One region of the Pseudomonas sp. PGPR N4 genome, then DNA from elsewhere that is predicted to be linked to it. Evidence: predicted binding sites of a transcription regulator. Region 1 holds the regulator's gene; each other region holds the start of a gene.

The links. Region 1 encodes sigma-54, which starts transcription at its own class of promoters, with help from an activator protein. Its sites were predicted from a motif close to ANTGGCATNNANNTTGCTNT; they were not measured.
Region 2: a site for sigma-54 is predicted at 1,975-1,994, ahead of AC58X1_RS07515 (CmpA/NrtA family ABC transporter substrate-binding protein). Genes of this name have one in related genera too.
Region 3: a site for sigma-54 is predicted at 2,441-2,460, ahead of glnA (type I glutamate--ammonia ligase). Genes of this name have one in related genera too.
Region 4: a site for sigma-54 is predicted at 2,083-2,102, ahead of flgB (flagellar basal body rod protein FlgB). Genes of this name have one in related genera too.

The regions. Positions count from the first base shown of each region.
Region 1 is NZ_JCAUKV010000003.1:146,961-151,129, reverse strand. Features, by position in the region: gene lptB (LPS export ABC transporter ATP-binding protein) at 1-638, shown strand, start outside; gene AC58X1_RS14460 (RNA polymerase factor sigma-54) at 809-2,332, shown strand; gene hpf (ribosome hibernation-promoting factor, HPF/YfiA family) at 2,411-2,719, shown strand; gene ptsN (PTS IIA-like nitrogen regulatory protein PtsN) at 2,732-3,199, shown strand; gene rapZ (RNase adapter RapZ) at 3,202-4,056, shown strand; gene AC58X1_RS14440 (HPr family phosphocarrier protein) at 4,077-4,169, shown strand, end outside.
Region 2 is NZ_JCAUKV010000001.1:1,668,420-1,672,588, forward strand. Features, by position in the region: gene rlmKL (bifunctional 23S rRNA (guanine(2069)-N(7))-methyltransferase RlmK/23S rRNA (guanine(2445)-N(2))-methyltransferase RlmL) at 1-11, opposite strand, end outside; gene rmf (ribosome modulation factor) at 558-773, shown strand; gene AC58X1_RS07510 (quinone-dependent dihydroorotate dehydrogenase) at 871-1,896, opposite strand; gene AC58X1_RS07515 (CmpA/NrtA family ABC transporter substrate-binding protein) at 2,035-3,249, shown strand; gene AC58X1_RS07520 (ANTAR domain-containing response regulator) at 3,261-3,836, shown strand; gene AC58X1_RS07525 (nitrate/nitrite transporter) at 4,030-4,169, shown strand, end outside.
Region 3 is NZ_JCAUKV010000002.1:335,927-340,095, forward strand. Features, by position in the region: gene typA (translational GTPase TypA) at 1-473, opposite strand, end outside; gene thiI (tRNA uracil 4-sulfurtransferase ThiI) at 601-2,055, opposite strand; gene glnA (type I glutamate--ammonia ligase) at 2,558-3,964, shown strand; gene AC58X1_RS11170 (chorismate mutase) at 4,121-4,169, shown strand, end outside.
Region 4 is NZ_JCAUKV010000006.1:304,453-308,621, reverse strand. Features, by position in the region: gene AC58X1_RS21520 (autotransporter family protein) at 1-1,796, opposite strand, end outside; gene flgB (flagellar basal body rod protein FlgB) at 2,149-2,556, shown strand; gene flgC (flagellar basal body rod protein FlgC) at 2,559-3,002, shown strand; gene flgD (flagellar hook assembly protein FlgD) at 3,018-3,719, shown strand; gene flgE (flagellar hook protein FlgE) at 3,747-4,169, shown strand, end outside.

The sequences.
Region 1 (4,169 bases):
AGATCGTCGGCTTGCTCGGCCCCAACGGTGCCGGCAAGACCACCTGCTTCTACATGATCGTCGGCCTGGTTCAGGCCGATCAAGGCCGCGTGCTGATCGACAACAATGACGTCAGCCACCAACCCATGCACGGCCGCGCCCGTGCCGGGATTGGCTACCTGCCGCAGGAAGCGTCGATTTTCCGCAAGCTGTCGGTTGCCGACAACATCATGGCGATCCTCGAAACGCGCAAGGAACTCGACCGTGACGGCCGTCGCAAGGAGCTGGAAAGCCTGCTGCAGGAATTCCATATCAGCCACATCCGCGACAACCTCGGCATGAGCCTTTCCGGTGGCGAACGCCGCCGTGTCGAGATTGCCCGCGCCCTGGCCACCGCACCCAAGTTCATTCTGCTGGATGAACCGTTCGCTGGCGTCGACCCGATCTCGGTAGGTGACATCAAGCAGATCATTCATCACCTCAAGGCCAAGGGTATCGGTGTGTTGATCACCGACCACAACGTCCGCGAGACGCTGGATATCTGTGAGACAGCCTACATCGTCAACGATGGTCAACTGATCGCCGAAGGCGATGCCGAGACCATTCTGGCCAACGATCTGGTCAAGGAAGTCTACCTGGGCCACGAGTTCCGGCTCTGAGGCCCTTGCCTGGGCACTGGCAGCAGCAAGCTAAAACAGCTTAAGTGTTACAGTGCTCTAGGCAAACGCTACAAATTAAGGCATATAACTTGCTTGAAATTGGCGCCGCGGCGCCCTTCGTGTAGTGGATGGCGCAGATGCGCCGGCGGACAAGGTATTAAGCCCAAGCTATGAAACCATCGCTCGTCCTAAAAATGGGCCAGCAACTGACGATGACCCCGCAGTTGCAACAGGCCATTCGTCTGCTTCAGCTCTCGACCCTGGACCTCCAACAGGAAATTCAGGAAGCGCTGGAATCCAACCCGATGCTCGAACGCCAGGAAGATGGCGAAGACTTCGACAACAGCGACCCGCTGGCCGACAGTGCCGAAAGCAAGCCAAGCGCCGAAAACCTGGAGAACAGCTTCCAGGACAGCGGTTTTCAGGATGGCAGCCTGCAGGAAGGCAGCGCCGCCAGTCAGAACCTTGAAGAAGGCGACTGGAACGAGCGCATTCCCAACGAACTACCGGTCGACACCGCCTGGGAAGATGTCTACCAGACCAGCGCCAGCAGCCTGCCCAGCAACGACGATGACGAGTGGGACTTCACCACCCGCACCTCTGCTGGCGAGAGCCTGCAAAGCCACTTGCTGTGGCAACTGAACCTGGCGCCGATGTCCGATACCGATCGCCTGATTGCAGTAACGCTGATCGACAGCATCAACCAGCAAGGCTATCTGGAAGACACCCTCGAAGAAATCTGCGCAGGCTTTGACCCGGAGCTCGACATAGAGCTCGATGAAGTCGAGGCCGTGCTGCACCGTATTCAACAGTTCGAACCCGCCGGCGTTGCCGCACGCAACCTGGGCGAGTGCCTGCTGCTGCAGCTGCGTCAGTTGCCGGCCAATACGCCTTGGTTGACCGAGGCCAAGCGCCTGGTCAGCGACTTCATCGATATGCTCGGCAGCCGCGACTACAGCCAGCTGATGCGCCGTATGAAGCTCAAGGAAGACGAGCTGCGGCAGGTCATCGAGCTGGTGCAGAGCCTCAATCCGCGGCCTGGTTCGCAGATCGAGTCGAGCGAGCCGGAGTACGTGGTGCCTGACGTGATCGTGCGCAAGGACACCGACCGCTGGCTGGTCGAGCTGAACCAGGAGGCCATGCCGCGCCTGCGGGTCAACCCGCAATATGCAGGCTTTGTCCGCCGCGCCGATACCAGCGCCGACAACACCTTCATGCGCAACCAGTTGCAGGAAGCGCGCTGGTTCATCAAGAGCCTGCAGAGCCGCAACGAGACCTTGATGAAGGTCGCCACGCAGATCGTCGAGCACCAGCGCGATTTTCTCGAGTACGGCGACGAGGCGATGAAACCGTTGGTGCTGCATGACATCGCCGAAGCAGTGGGCATGCATGAGTCGACCATCTCCCGCGTCACCACCCAGAAGTACATGCACACTCCGCGTGGCATCTTTGAGTTGAAATACTTTTTCTCGAGCCACGTCAGCACCTCCGAAGGCGGTGAATGCTCGTCCACGGCGATCCGCGCGATCATCAAGAAACTGGTTGCAGCGGAAAATCAGAAAAAGCCATTGAGTGACAGCAAGATCGCTGGTTTACTGGAGGCACAAGGCATCCAGGTAGCCCGTCGCACCGTCGCCAAGTACCGCGAGTCGCTCGGCATAGCACCGTCGAGTGAACGCAAGCGACTGATGTAGCCCCGGGATGTGCCACAGCGTTTTTGTGGCAGGTGCAAGACCTGCCTCTTTATGCACGGGCAACAAAGGAGAAGCTGTATGCAAGTCAACATCAGTGGACACCATGTAGAAGTAACCCCACCACTGCGCGACTACGTCGAGCAGAAGCTGAAGAGACTCGCAGGGCACTTTGACAAGATCACCAACGTTACGGTGATCATGAAAGTCGAGAAACTGCAGCAGAAGATCGAAGCGACTCTGCAGATTCCGGGCGGCGAAGTGGTTGCCAATGCCGAAGATCTAGACATGTATGCAGCCATCGACAATTTGGCTGACAAGCTCGACCGCCAACTGAAAAAACACAAGGAAAAACAGCAAAGTCTCCTGCAAGGTGCAGCTGCTCGCTGACCCCCCTCATCCATGATCCGACTTGAAACCATCCTGACCCCCGGCCGTTCCCTGGTGAACGTGCCGGGCGTCAGCAGTAAGAAACGCGCCCTCGAAGAAATCGCCAAGGTCGTAGCCAGCGAAGTCAGCGAGCTCGACCAGCAAGAAGTCTTCGAGAAGCTGATCGCCCGCGAAAAACTGGGCTCCACCGGGTTCGGCAATGGCATCGCCATTCCGCACTGCCGCCTCAAGGGCTGCGCCAATCCGGTCAGCGCCCTGCTCCACCTGGATCATCCAATCGATTTCGACGCCATCGATGGCGCCCCCGTGGACCTGCTGTTCGTCCTGCTGGTGCCCGAAGCTGCCACCGATGCTCACCTTGAGCTGTTGCGCCAGATTGCCAGCATGCTCGATCGCGAAGATGTGCGTAAGCGTCTGCGCGCTGCGAGAGACAACAAGGCCTTGTACCAGGTCGTCCTGGACGTGCAAAACGGGAGCTGAGCATGCGCCTGATCATCGTCAGCGGCCGCTCTGGCTCCGGCAAGAGCACTGCACTTGCCGTGCTGGAAGACAATGGCTTCTACTGCATCGACAACCTGCCCGCCGGGTTGCTGCCGCAGCTGGCTGAAAACGCGTTGATCAATACCGAGCTGATGCAGCCCAAGGTTGCTGTCTCGATTGATGCGCGCAACCTGCCAGGCCATCTGTCACGCTTCCCCGAGCTGCTCGAGGATGCCCGCGCACGGCACATCCAGTGCGATGTGCTGTACCTGGACGCTGACGAAGACACCCTGCTCAAGCGCTTCTCCGAAACGCGCCGCCGTCACCCACTGACCAACGCCAATCGCTCGCTGGCCGAAGCCATTCGGGTCGAGAGCGATATGCTCGGGCCGATTGCCGACCTTGCCGACCTGAAGATCGATACCACCAACCTCAACCTTTACCAGCTACGCGATTCGATCAAGCTGCGCCTGCTCAACCAACCCGAGCCGGGTACGGCGTTTTTAGTTGAGTCGTTTGGCTTCAAGCGGGGCATGCCGGTAGACGCCGACCTGGTGTTCGACGTGCGCTGCCTGCCCAATCCGTACTGGAAGCCGGAAATCCGCGAGCACTCAGGCCTGGATCAGCCAGTCATCGATTACCTGGCTGCGCAGCCGGATGTCGAAGAGATGTTCCAGGACATCTCCAGCTATCTGCTCAAATGGCTGCCGCGCTTCGCCGCCAGCAACCGTGCCTATGTCACCATCGCCATCGGCTGCACCGGCGGCCACCATCGCTCGGTGTACCTGACCGAGCGCCTCGGCCAGGTTCTGCAGCAATCCTTGAAAAACGTCCAGGTCCGCCACCGCGACCTCTAGCCCACAGGATTTACCCGAACATGCCCGCCCGCGAAATCACCATCATTAACAAGCTGGGCCTGCACGCCCGAGCGGCCGCCAAGTTCGTCGGCGTGGCCGGGCGCTTTCCTTGC
Region 2 (4,169 bases), on a different contig from region 1:
CGGTCCGACATGAGTAATCCAGTGCCTATGGCTATTTGAGTGACGGGACGACGCATCGTCCGTCAGGGTTTTCCCGAGCGCCCTTTTCAGGCGCTCGGGTGGCCTTGCGTGATTCGCGAAGGCCTGGCCGCCCGACAATTGTGCATGCACCCAAGGGTGAAAGCAGCCTTTGATCGTCGAGCAGTACGAAAAATTCTTGCGCCAGGTCATTAAAGTGACCCTTCGTCGCATTTCAAATTAATTCAGCCGTTTTTTGACGACGCTGGCCAAATAGCGGCCAGTGCGGCTAAACCCCGATCACAGCGGGCATTTGCCCAAACAAGGTTGAGTCGCATTTATTTACTTATCACTTCACCTACAGAAACGTTACGTCCTTATGACAAAACGATCATTCACACTGTGACTTTCATTGGTTAGAACTGACCACAGGCCGCTTCGCAACGAAACGGCACTTCAAGCTCGCCACGCCGGCAGCGAGCGCAAACCGGCAGAAAGATTCTGCCCGGCCTCTGTGAGGCCGACGGGACATTACAGTCAACAAGTGAGGGCAACACCCTATGAGAAGACTTAAGCGTGATCCGTTGGAAAGAGCATATTCACGTGGCTACCAGTATGGGGTCACCGGCAAATCTCGCGAACTTTGCCCCTTCACCCTAGCATCTGTACGTCAGGCCTGGATAAACGGCTGGCGCGAGGGTCGCGGAGATAACTGGGACGGCATGACCGGCACTGCTGGCATTCATAGACTCAACGAAAATCACGCCGTTGGCTGATCAAGGAATCTGAATTCGAGTCACCATGCACGCCCCATCCGGGCGGCGGGCTGCGGCCCAGGGGCCCCTTAAAGGGGCCCTTTTTTATGCCCGCTGATCAACCCCGTGGCATTGCTGCAATGGCATCGACTGCTTCGCGAATCAGCGCCGGGCCCTTGTAAATGAAGCCCGAATAGATCTGTACCAGGCTGGCACCGGCAGCGATTTTCTCAGCTGCGTGACGGCCTTCGGTGATCCCACCTGCGGCGATGATCGGCATCCGCCCGGCCAACTCCCCTGCCAGCACCTTGACCGTATGGGTACTCTTGGCCAGCACTGGCGCACCCGACAGGCCACCGGCTTCAGCGCCATACGGCAGGCTCTCGACGCCTTCACGGGACAGCGTGGTGTTGGTTGCGATCACTGCATCCATGCCCGACTCCAGCAGCGCCGCAGCTACCAGCGCGGTTTCTTCGTCGGTCATGTCCGGGGCAATCTTGATCGCCAGCGGCACACGCTTGGCATACTCAGTGGCAAGCTGCTCGCGGCGCACCGCAAGTGCATCCAGCAACTGCTTGAGCGAGTCACCGAACTGCAGCGAGCGCAGGCCCGGGGTATTCGGCGAGCTGACATTGACGGTGATGTAGCTGGCGTCGTTGTAGACCTTCTCCAGGCCAATCAGGTAATCGTCGACCGCGCGCTCGACCGGCGTGTCGAAGTTCTTGCCGATGTTGATCCCCAGCACGCCATCGAAGCGCGAGGCACGCACCCGCTCCAGCAGGTGATCGACGCCCAGGTTGTTGAAGCCCATGCGGTTGATGATCGCCGTTGCCTCAGGCAGACGAAACAGCCGCGGCTTGGGGTTGCCCGGCTGCGGGCGTGGCGTCACGGTACCGATTTCGACAAAGCCGAAGCCCAGCTGGGCAAAGCCATCGATGGCCGCGCCGTTCTTGTCCAGACCCGCCGCCAGCCCGACCGGGTTGGCGAAGTTCAAGCCCATCACCGTCACTGGCGATGGCGCCGGCTGCTTGCACAGCAGGCCATTGAGCCCCAGCCGGCCACCGGCACCAATCAGGTCCAGGGACAGGTCGTGGGAGGTTTCCGGAGAAAGCTTGAACAGCAGCTGGCGGGCCAGGTTATACATGGGCGGGCAAGACTCGGGGATGAGTGAGGGGGCGATTATAGCCAGCACGCCGCTGGTGCGACAGGCCTTTGCTGACCGTCTGGCATATGCCTTGCTTCAACAGCAGGCACAGCCTATTCGGTACAGGCGAGGATTTTTGTGAATACAGCTCCCCACGCAACACCTCTGGCCTGGGTCAACGGTAGTGACGCGCCGGAAAAACCCAGCCTCGATATCGGTTTCATGGCCCTTACCGACTGCGCTTCGGTAGTGGTAGCCGCTACCCAGGGCTTTGCCCAGCAGCAAGGCCTGACCCTCAACCTCAAGCGCCAGGCCTCATGGGCCGGCATGCGTGACAAGCTGGTCAGTGGCGAGCTGGATGCAGGGCATTGCCTGTATGGCCTGATCTACGCCGTGCACCTGGGCATCGGCGGCAGCGCCCGCCGCGATATGGCCGTGCTGATGGGTCTGAACCAGAACGCCCAGGCCATCAACCTGTCACCCGCCCTGCAGCGCAAAGGCGTGACCAGCCCTGAAGCACTGGCAAAACTGGTGCACCAATCAGGGGCGAAGCTGACCTTTGCCCAGACATTTCCTACCGGCACCCACGCCATGTGGCTGTATTACTGGCTGGCCAGCCAGGGCATTCATCCGCTGGACGACGTCGCCAGCGTCGTGGTGCCGCCCGCGCAAATGGTCGCCCATGTACAGGCCGGTCGCATCGATGGCTTCTGCGTCGGCGAACCGTGGTCAGCCCAGGCGGTGGCCGAGGGCCAGGGCTTCACCCTCGCCACCAGCCAGTCGATCTGGCCGGACCACCCGGAAAAGGTCCTTGGCTGCGCGCGAGCGTTCGTCGAGCTGTACCCCAACAGCGCCCGCGCACTGGTCAAGGCGATATTGGCCGCCAGCCAGTTCATCGAGCAGAGCCAGGAGAATCGCCGTAGCACGGCTCATCTACTGAGCGGCAGTGCCTACCTGGATACCGCAGTGGCGACGATTGAACCGCGCCTGCTCGGCGACTATCAGGACGGGCTGGGCAATCACTGGCAGGACCCCCACGCACTGCGCTTTCATGACCAAGGTCGGGCCAACCAGCCCTACCTGTCCGATGGCATGTGGTTCATGACCCAGTTCCGCCGCTGGGGTTTGCTGCGCGAAGACCCCGACTACCTGGCGGTCGCCAACCAGGTGCAGCAGCTAGCCCTGTATCGCGCTGCTGCCGCTGAGCTCGGCTTGCCAGGCGACGTATCAGCAATGCGCAGCAGCCTGTTGATCGACGGCATCCGCTGGGATGGCAGCGACCCGCATGGCTACGCCCGCAGTTTTCACCTGCACGCCATGACACCGGCGCCTAGCGCCCATCTCGCTCGGTGAAGGGGCTGAACATGCTACGGATCCTGTTGATCGACGACACAGAAAAAAAAGTCGGCCGGCTCAAGCTGGCACTGATCGAAGCCGGCTTCGAGGTCATCGAGGCCACGGGCCTGACCATCGACCTGCCTGCCTGCGTCGAAACGGTGCGCCCGGACGTGGTCTTGATCGATACCGAGTCACCGGGGCGTGATGTCATGGAGCAGGTGGTGCTGGTCAGCCGCGATCTGCCGCGGCCGATTGTCCTGTTCACCGACGAACACGACCCGGATGTGATGCGCCAAGCGATCCACGCCGGGGTCAGTGCCTACATCGTCGAGGGCATTCAGAGCAGCCGGCTGCAGCCGATTCTGGATGTAGCGATGGCCCGCTTCGAGAGCGACCAGGCGCTCAAGGCCCAGCTGTTGGCGCGCGACCAGCAACTGGCCGAGCGCAAGCGTGTGGAGCATGCCAAGGGCTTGCTGATGAAGATGAAGGACTGCAATGAAGAGCAGGCCTACACCCTCATGCGCCGCCAGGCCATGAGCAAGCAGCAGAAGCTCATCCAGGTGGCGGAGCAGATAATCGCCATGCACGAGTTGCTCGGCTGACACGGATGCCACCTAAGGGGTTGGCCCGGCTTTTGCTCTGCAATCACTACAGGTAGCCAACGGCGGTTGCCACAGTTTCCGACAAAGACGTCGCTCACCCCTCCATCAAGATGGATCGGGTAGCGGCGTCTTTTTCGTTCCAGCCCAGCACAGCCTGGGCATGACAACCGTTGCAAGCCGCGTGAGGTGTTCGATGAATACGAGCTTCTGGAAATCCGGGCATGTGCCTACCCTGTTTGCTGCATTCCTGTATTTCGACCTGAGTTTCATGGTCTGGTACCTGCTCGGCCCGATGGCGGTGCAGATTGCCACCGACCTGCAGTTGACCCCACA
Region 3 (4,169 bases), on a different contig from region 1:
AGCTGCTCGTCGGTAGCGCCGAGGTTGTCGAACAGATCGAAGATCTGGTCCAGAACCCAATCAGGACGCGCGCCCGGACGGTCAACCTTGTTGATTACAACGATTGGCTTGAGGCCAGCTTCGAATGCCTTTTTGGTCACGAAGCGAGTTTGCGGCATAGGGCCGTCTTGGGCATCGACCAGCAGCAGCACGGAGTCGACCATCGACATTACACGCTCAACTTCGCCACCGAAGTCGGCGTGGCCGGGGGTGTCGACGATGTTGATGTGGTAGCCATTCCAGTTGATGGCGGTGTTTTTCGCCAGAATGGTAATACCGCGCTCTTTCTCCTGGTCGTTGGAGTCCATGACGCGCTCGTCATTGAGCTCGTTACGCTCCAGGGTGCCCGACTGACGCAGGAGTTTGTCGACCAGAGTGGTTTTACCATGGTCAACGTGGGCGATGATGGCGATGTTACGCAGATTTTCGATCACAAATGTATCTCGATCAGAGGATTCGGTTGCCGCCCATTCTAGACGGCCAATATGAAGGTAAAAGGCTCAGCGGGCCCGCGGGTCGGGAGGGCGATGGCGGATGCTGCCGCCATACAGCCCTGGCAGTTTATGCCGGACGATAAACACGCACATTGGCATGTCCCTCACTGAGCAGATGATGCGCATGCAGGCGACTCATGACGCCCTTGTCGCAATAAAGTAGGTACTGACGGTTGCCATCGAGCTGCTTGAAGCGGCTGTTGATGGCATAGAAAGGCATGGTCTGGACTTCGATACCGTCGATCACCAGAGGTTGATCCTCTTGCGCATCGGGGTGACGAATGTCGATGACGATCTGGCCTGGAGTGGCCTCGGCCACCTCTTCAATCTGAATGTCCTGGCTCAGTTCGTCGATCACATGGTCGATCGAGATGAAGCGAGCACGTTCCAGCGCGCGCTCCAGGATCTGCATATCGAACTGGGCCTCCTCGTATACAACCCGCTGCGGTTTGGCGCAGGTAGTCGGGTTGACCGAGATGACGCCGCAGTATTCTGGCATGTGCTTGGCAAACTCGGCTGTGCCGATCTGATAAGCGGTATCGATGATGTCCTGTTTGTGGCTGGCCAGCAGCGGACGCAGGACCAGCTTGTCAGTGGCCTGGTCGATCACTGTCAGGTTGGGCAGGGTCTGGCTCGACACCTGGGAAATCGCCTCACCGGTGACCAGCGCGTCGATCTGCAGGCGGTCAGCGATGTTGGCCGCTGCGCGCAGCATCATGCGCTTGAGGGTGACGCCCATGTAGCTGTTGTCGACCTTGCCGAGAATCTCGCCGACCACTTCTTCGAACGGCACGCTGATGAACAGCACGCGCTGGCTGCTGCCGTATTTTTTCCACAGGTAGTGAGCGACTTCCATCACCCCCAACTCGTGGGCACGGCCGCCGAGGTTGAAGAAGCAGAAGTGGGTCATCAGGCCGCGACGCATCATCTGGTAGGCAGCCACGGTGGAATCGAAACCACCGGACATCAACACCAGAGTCTGCTCCAACGCGCCCAACGGATAACCGCCGATACCTTGATGCTGATTGTGGATGACGTAAAGGCGCTGATTGCGGATTTCCATCCGCACCTTGATTTCCGGGTTCTTCAGGTCGATACCGGCGGCGCCGCACTGCTGGCGCAACTGGCTGCCAACATAACGGTCGACATCCATCGAAGTGAAGTCGTGGTGGCCGCCACGCTTGCAGCGTACGGCGAAGCGCTTGCCGGCCAGCAGATGGCCGTAATGCGCCTTGCACTTCTCGACGATATCGTCGAAGTCGCCCAGCGGGTATTCCTCTACCTGAAGGAAATGGGTGATCCCCGGCGTGCACGACAGCCGGTCGATGATCTCGCGCTGAAGCTTCTCGTCTTCGATGCGGGTGACCACTTCGAGATTATCCCAGACACCGTCAACCTTCAGCTCAGGGTCGATATCCTTGAGCACGTTGCGGATGTTCTTCGAGAGCTGACGGATGAAGCGCTTGCGCACCGGCCGGCTCTTGATGGTGATTTCTGGGAAGACTTTGACGATGAGTTTCATGGGTAAACAGCGCGCCCAGGGCCTGCCGAAAATGAGGGGCGCGAATTATAGCGGAAATTGCTCAGGATTTGACCAACTTTTGAACAGAAAGGTTTGAGACGAGTGCAAGAGATTGATTTTGCCGCGCCTGTGCCGGCTCTTTAGCGGCGATCCGGCGTCCCGGTGGACCCGCTCCCACAGGATGGTGCAATGCCCGACTCCACCGCTATCCCTGTGGGAGCGGGTTTAACCGCGAAGAGGTTCCAGAAAACGCCCCCGCAAAGATGCGCACTAATTTGGTGCGCAGTTCGCAATTTCCGCATCTAAAAGGTGCGCTTTTGCTCGGACCACTACCAATAAGTGCCCCTGAACGCCCGCTTTTATCTCAGACTCGCCATTTTCGGGCACTGGCATGCAATTTGCTCTCTTGTGAGGCAGGTAAGCTTGGCCGACTATCCGCGCCCAGCAACACCCTTTTTCCAGGGCAGCGGCCCACCGCGCTCTAGACCCTCCGGAGGACAACATGTCGAAGTCGGTTCAACTCATCAAAGATCATGACGTCAAGTGGATTGATCTGCGTTTCACGGACACCAAAGGCACTCAGCATCACGTGACCATGCCGGCGCGTGATGGTCTGGACGAAGACTTCTTTGAAGTCGGCAAGATGTTCGACGGTTCGTCGATTGCCGGCTGGAAAGGCATCGAAGCCTCCGACATGATCCTGATGCCGGTTGACGATACCGCTGTGCTCGACCCGTTCACCGAAGAGCCAACCCTGATCATCACCTGCGACATCGTCGACCCGTCGAGCATGCTCGGCTACGATCGCGACCCACGTGCGATCGCCAAGCGCGCTGAAGAGTACCTCAAGAGCACTGGCCTGGGTGACACCGTGTTCGCCGGTCCAGAGCCTGAGTTCTTCATCTTCGACGAAGTGAAGTTCCAGTCCGACATCTCCGGTTCGATGTTCAAGATCTTCTCCGAGCAAGGCTCGTGGATGACCGGTGCTGACATCGAAGGCGGCAACAAAGGCCACCGTCCAGGCGTCAAAGGCGGCTACTTCCCAGTACCTCCATTCGACCACGACCACGAAATCCGTACTGCCATGTGCAACGCACTGGAAGAAATGGGTCAGATCGTTGAAGTTCACCACCACGAAGTGGCGACTGCCGGTCAGAACGAAATCGGCGTCAAGTTCAACACCCTGGTGAAGAAAGCTGACGAAGTCCAGGCCCTGAAATACGTCGTGCACAACGTTGCCGACGCTTACGGCCGCACCGCTACCTTCATGCCGAAGCCACTGTACGGTGACAACGGTTCGGGCATGCACGTGCACATGTCGATCTGGAAAGACGGCAAGAACACCTTCGCTGGCGAAGGCTATGCCGGCCTGTCCGATACCGCCCTGTACTTCATCGGCGGCATCATCAAGCACGGTAAGGCACTGAACGGCTTCACCAACCCGTCGACCAACTCCTACAAGCGTCTGGTCCCAGGTTTCGAAGCACCGGTAATGCTCGCCTACTCGGCCCGTAACCGTTCCGCATCGATCCGTATTCCTTACGTCAGCAGCCCGAAAGCTCGCCGTATCGAAGCGCGCTTCCCGGACCCGTCGGCCAACCCATACCTGGCCTTCGCAGCCCTGCTGATGGCTGGCCTGGACGGCATCCAGAACAAGATTCACCCAGGCGATGCTGCCGACAAGAACCTCTACGACCTGCCACCAGAAGAAGCCAAGGACATCCCGCAAGTCTGCGGCAGCCTGAAGGAAGCTCTGGAAGAGCTGGATAAAGGCCGTGCGTTCCTGACCAAGGGCGGCGTGTTCTCCGACGACTTCATCGATGCCTTCATCGAGCTGAAGAGCGAAGAAGAAATCAAGGTGCGCACCTTCGTACACCCGCTGGAATACGAGCTGTACTACAGCTGCTGATGTAAGCGACGCCTGTCGTCGCTAGGCATCAACTGAAGACGGCCTCCCTCGGGAGGCCGTTTTCCGTTTCGCCAGACAGGATTTTCAGAAGCGTCCGACTTGCGCACCCTCAGCATCACCGCACACTTCCAGCCTCCACTGAAAAGGAGACTGCCGATGCGCCTTGCCCCCTTTATCCTCGCCTGCGCCCTCGGCCTGAGCGGCT
Region 4 (4,169 bases), on a different contig from region 1:
ATCCACACGCCGGTCTGCTGGAGCGCGTCGCCCGACGAAGCGCCGCGCAGGCCGCTGGTGCGGCTGGTGGTCACGCCGTTGACCAGGCTTTGGCTGGTGGTCGCTGCCTGGGTAGCTCCGCCGTTGGTTTCCGGGGTCAGCTGTTCGGCAATCTTGGCCAGCTGCTTGCTGTCGGCGTTGACCGCAGCACGCAGCAGGGGGTCATTGGCGGCAAGCTTGGCGAGGACGCCGTCCTTGGCCAGGGCGCCGAGCGCGCGTTTGTGGTTGATGGTGCCGCCATTCAGATCCAGTACGTGGTCGATGCCTTGCTGATTCTTGGTGGTGACCACCGCCACGACTGTGTTGCCTTCGACAGCGCTGGTGTCGACATCGAGCAGTGCCGAGGTGCTGGTGACCAGCGGAGCACCTTGCAGCTCGCCGGCCTCTATCAGCTTGAAACGGCTGCCGTTGGCGCTGAAGTCATTACCGCGTGCAGTCAGTTTCAGTTGCGCACCTTCGCCGAATTCAGCGGTGCCGCTGACGCTGACGACGGCGCGAGCAGGGTTGGTGTCGGCGCCCAGGGTCAGGCCCAGTGCCGAGTTGCCAGCAACATACAGGTTGCCGTCGATGGTGGTGTGCGCCGACTGCAGCGCCAGGGTCGCCGAGTTGCCGCCCGAAACCGAACCAACGTCGATCCAGCCGTTGTCCTTGAGGCGAATGTTGGAGCCGTCAGCGGAGCTGTCGGTGCCCGTGAAGGAGGTGTCGGCCTCGACTTCGATGTTCGACAGGTCGATCAGGTTGCCGACGATCACGCTGCCTTTGCGCAGGATCAACTCGACCGGGCGGTTGGCTTCGGAGGCATCGATCGCTTCATCCTGAGAGATGATGGTGCCGCTGTTGAAGATGTTCAGATCACCGTGCAACTGGTACTGAGGTTGCAGGCCCGGGCCGTCGAAGTCGACGTTGCCGATGGTGATTGCCGCGTCTTCGGCAATGATGGTGCCGGTGTTGAGCAGGTGTACGCCATCGGCGGTGCTCAGGCTGGCGCCGTCGAGCATGATGCCGTTGGCGTCGTTGCCGGTGGCGATGATGGTGCCGTGGTTTTCGATGCCGGCCAGGTCGACCATGTCGCCGCGGTTGCTGGTGGTGGCGTCGATGGCAGTGGCGCCTTCGCCGCTGACGACGATGCTGCCGTAGTTGATCACCTTGCCATTGATGGTGCCGCCTTCGAGGTTGATCCCGCGGGCGCTTTCGCCGCTGGCCACGATACGGCCGCTGTCGGCGTTGATCAGGTCGCCTTCGATCAGCGAGGTGCCGGAGAAGTCCAGCGCGCGAGCGACATCGGTGCCGCCGCCGTCTGTCAGTGGCTCGCCGATGGCCGACAGCAAACCCTGGTTGATCAGGTTGCCGCCGATCCGCGCTGGATCGATCATCAGCGCGTTGGCGCCGCCGCCGGTGGCGCTGATGCTGCCTTTGTTGATGACGTCGCCGGCGATGTCGTTGCGTGCCCAGCTCAGGCCATCTTCCCAGCTGTCCATGTCCACGCCGCCGGCAAAGTCGCCGCTGCTGTCGATGGTGCTGTTGAGGATCAGGTCGCCGGTAATCGTCGAGCCGTTCAGTTCAATGGCGTCTTCATCGCTGCCGCCGGTGTAGCTGCCAGTGAATTCGAGATTGCCGTAGTGAGTCTGGTGCTCGCTCTTGAAGCCGGCGTTGGTCAGGTTGACCACCTGGTTGGCGAGCGGCACGGCAAAGGCGGGGAGGGCGCTGGCGGTGATGGCCAGGGTCAGCAGGGTCTTGCGGAAGATAACGGGAGCCACGGTTCTGTCCTTGAAAAACGGGGGAGCAAACGGCGCGCATCCATGCATGGCTCTAGGCAGTAAGTCAGGCGACTACGGCCAGCGGGGCCGCATGTCTGCGCGGCGCGAATTCTATCCCAGATAGTGGCCAATTGACATTTTCGTTGGCGTCAATTTTTTGATTTGCCGCTTTTGCCGCCCAACTATTGCCGCCCGCCTACCATCAAGCGGAAGCACTTTGCCGCTTTTCTGGCATTCCTATGCTCGCAAGCAAGGCTGACCGCCCTGATCCCGTGCCTTCCAGCTGGTTGGCACAGGCCTTGCTATAACTTCGCCAACGACACTCCGGCCCCATCGGCGAAGGTTTGCATCCATGAGCATCAGTTTCGACAAAGCGCTTGGCATCCATGAAAAAGCCCTGGGCTTTCGCGCCCAGCGCGCAGAGGTCCTGGCCAACAACATCACCAACGCCGACACGCCCAACTACAAAGCGCGTGACATGGACTTCTCGTCGGTGCTGGCGGCTGAGAGCGACAAGCAGCAAAACGGCCGCATCGCGCTCGACCGCACCAATACTCGCCATATCGAAGCGCAGGGCCTGGCCATGGGTGACGACACCCTGAAGTACCGTACACCGACGCAGCCGTCGGTCGACCAGAACACCGTCGACGCTCAGGTCGAGCAGGCCAACTACACCGAAAACGCGATCGGTTTCCAGGCCAGCTTCACTTTGCTCAACAGTAAATTCAAAGGGCTGGTATCGGCCCTGCGCGGAGAGTAACCATGTCCCTTTCCAACGTTTTCAATATCGCCGGTAGCGGCATGAGCGCGCAGAATACCCGCCTCAACACCGTCGCTTCGAACATTGCCAACGCCGAGACGGTCTCGTCGAGCATCGACCAGACCTACCGCGCACGTCACCCCGTGTTCGCCACCACCTTCCAGCAGGCCCAGGCCGGCATGGGGCAGTCGTTGTTCGAAGACCAGGGTGAAGCGGGGCAGGGCGTGCAGGTAACGGGCATCATCGAAGACCAGAGCAATCTGGAAGCCCGCTACCAGCCTAATCACCCGGCGGCCAACAAGGACGGTTACGTCTACTACCCGAACGTCAACGTGGTCGAAGAGATGGCTGACATGATCTCGGCGAACCGTTCGTTCCAGACCAATGCCGAGCTGATGAACACTGCCAAGACCATGATGCAGAAGGTACTGACCCTGGGTCAGTGATAAGGAATCCGGACCATGGCTATCAACAGTACCAACCTCAATGAAGTGATCGCAGCGTCGGGTGTCAGCACCGGGACCAAGAAGGTGACCACCGATACGGCATCCAAGACCGGCACTGATTCGCTGGGCAAGGATGCGTTTCTGCAGTTGCTGGTTTCCCAGATGCAGCACCAGAACCCGCTTGAACCGCAGGGCAATGGCGAGTTCGTGGCGCAGTTGGCGCAGTTCAGCAGCCTTGAAGGCATCACCTCGCTGAACGAGTCGGTCAATGCAATCACCAGTTCGCTGGGTTCGTCCCAGGCGCTGCAGGCGTCGTCGCTGGTCGGTCGTTCGGTGATCGTGCAGAACGACAAGGCGGTGGTTGACACCAGTGCAAGCTTCAATGGGCAGTTTGTGGTGCCGGAAGGCATCAGCGAAGCCAAGATCACGGTCAAGGACAAGGACGGCAATACCGTCAAGACCATTGAGCTGGGCGAACAGAAAGCCGGTTACGCCGACTTCATCTGGGACGGCACCAACGACAAGGGCGTCAAGGTCGATCCGGGTACCTACACCTTTACCGCCAGCACCATGGTGGACGGCAAGTCGGTACAGATGAATACCCTGCTGCCGGCCAAGGTCACCAGCGTCAGTTTCAGCGCCAATGGCGAAATGGTCCTCAACCTCGCCGGCGTCGGCAAGGTCTCTCTTTCCGACGTACAAACCATCGGTATCTAAGGCCAGAACGGCACAAGGAGCAACAGCATGTCTTTCAATATCGGCCTTAGCGGTCTGTACGCAGCCAACAAGCAACTGGACGTCACCGGCAACAACATTGCCAACGTCAATACCAATGGCTTCAAGTCCTCGCGCACCGAGTTCGCCGACGTCTATGCCGGCGCCAACCGTCTGGGCGTGGGCAAGAACCAGATCGGCAATGGTGTGCGCCTGGCCGCGGTTTCCCAGCAGTTCAGCCAGGGTGACGTGAACAACACCGGCAACGTGCTGGACATGGGTATCCAGGGGCGCGGCTTCTTCGTGTTGTCCGACAACGGCACCCAGGTCTATACCCGTGCCGGTGCCTTCCAGAACAACAAAGACAACTTTGTGGTGACCTCCGACGGCCTGCGTCTGCAGGGCTACGCAGCTGATTCCAACGGCAAGATCCAGAAGGGCATCCTCACTGAC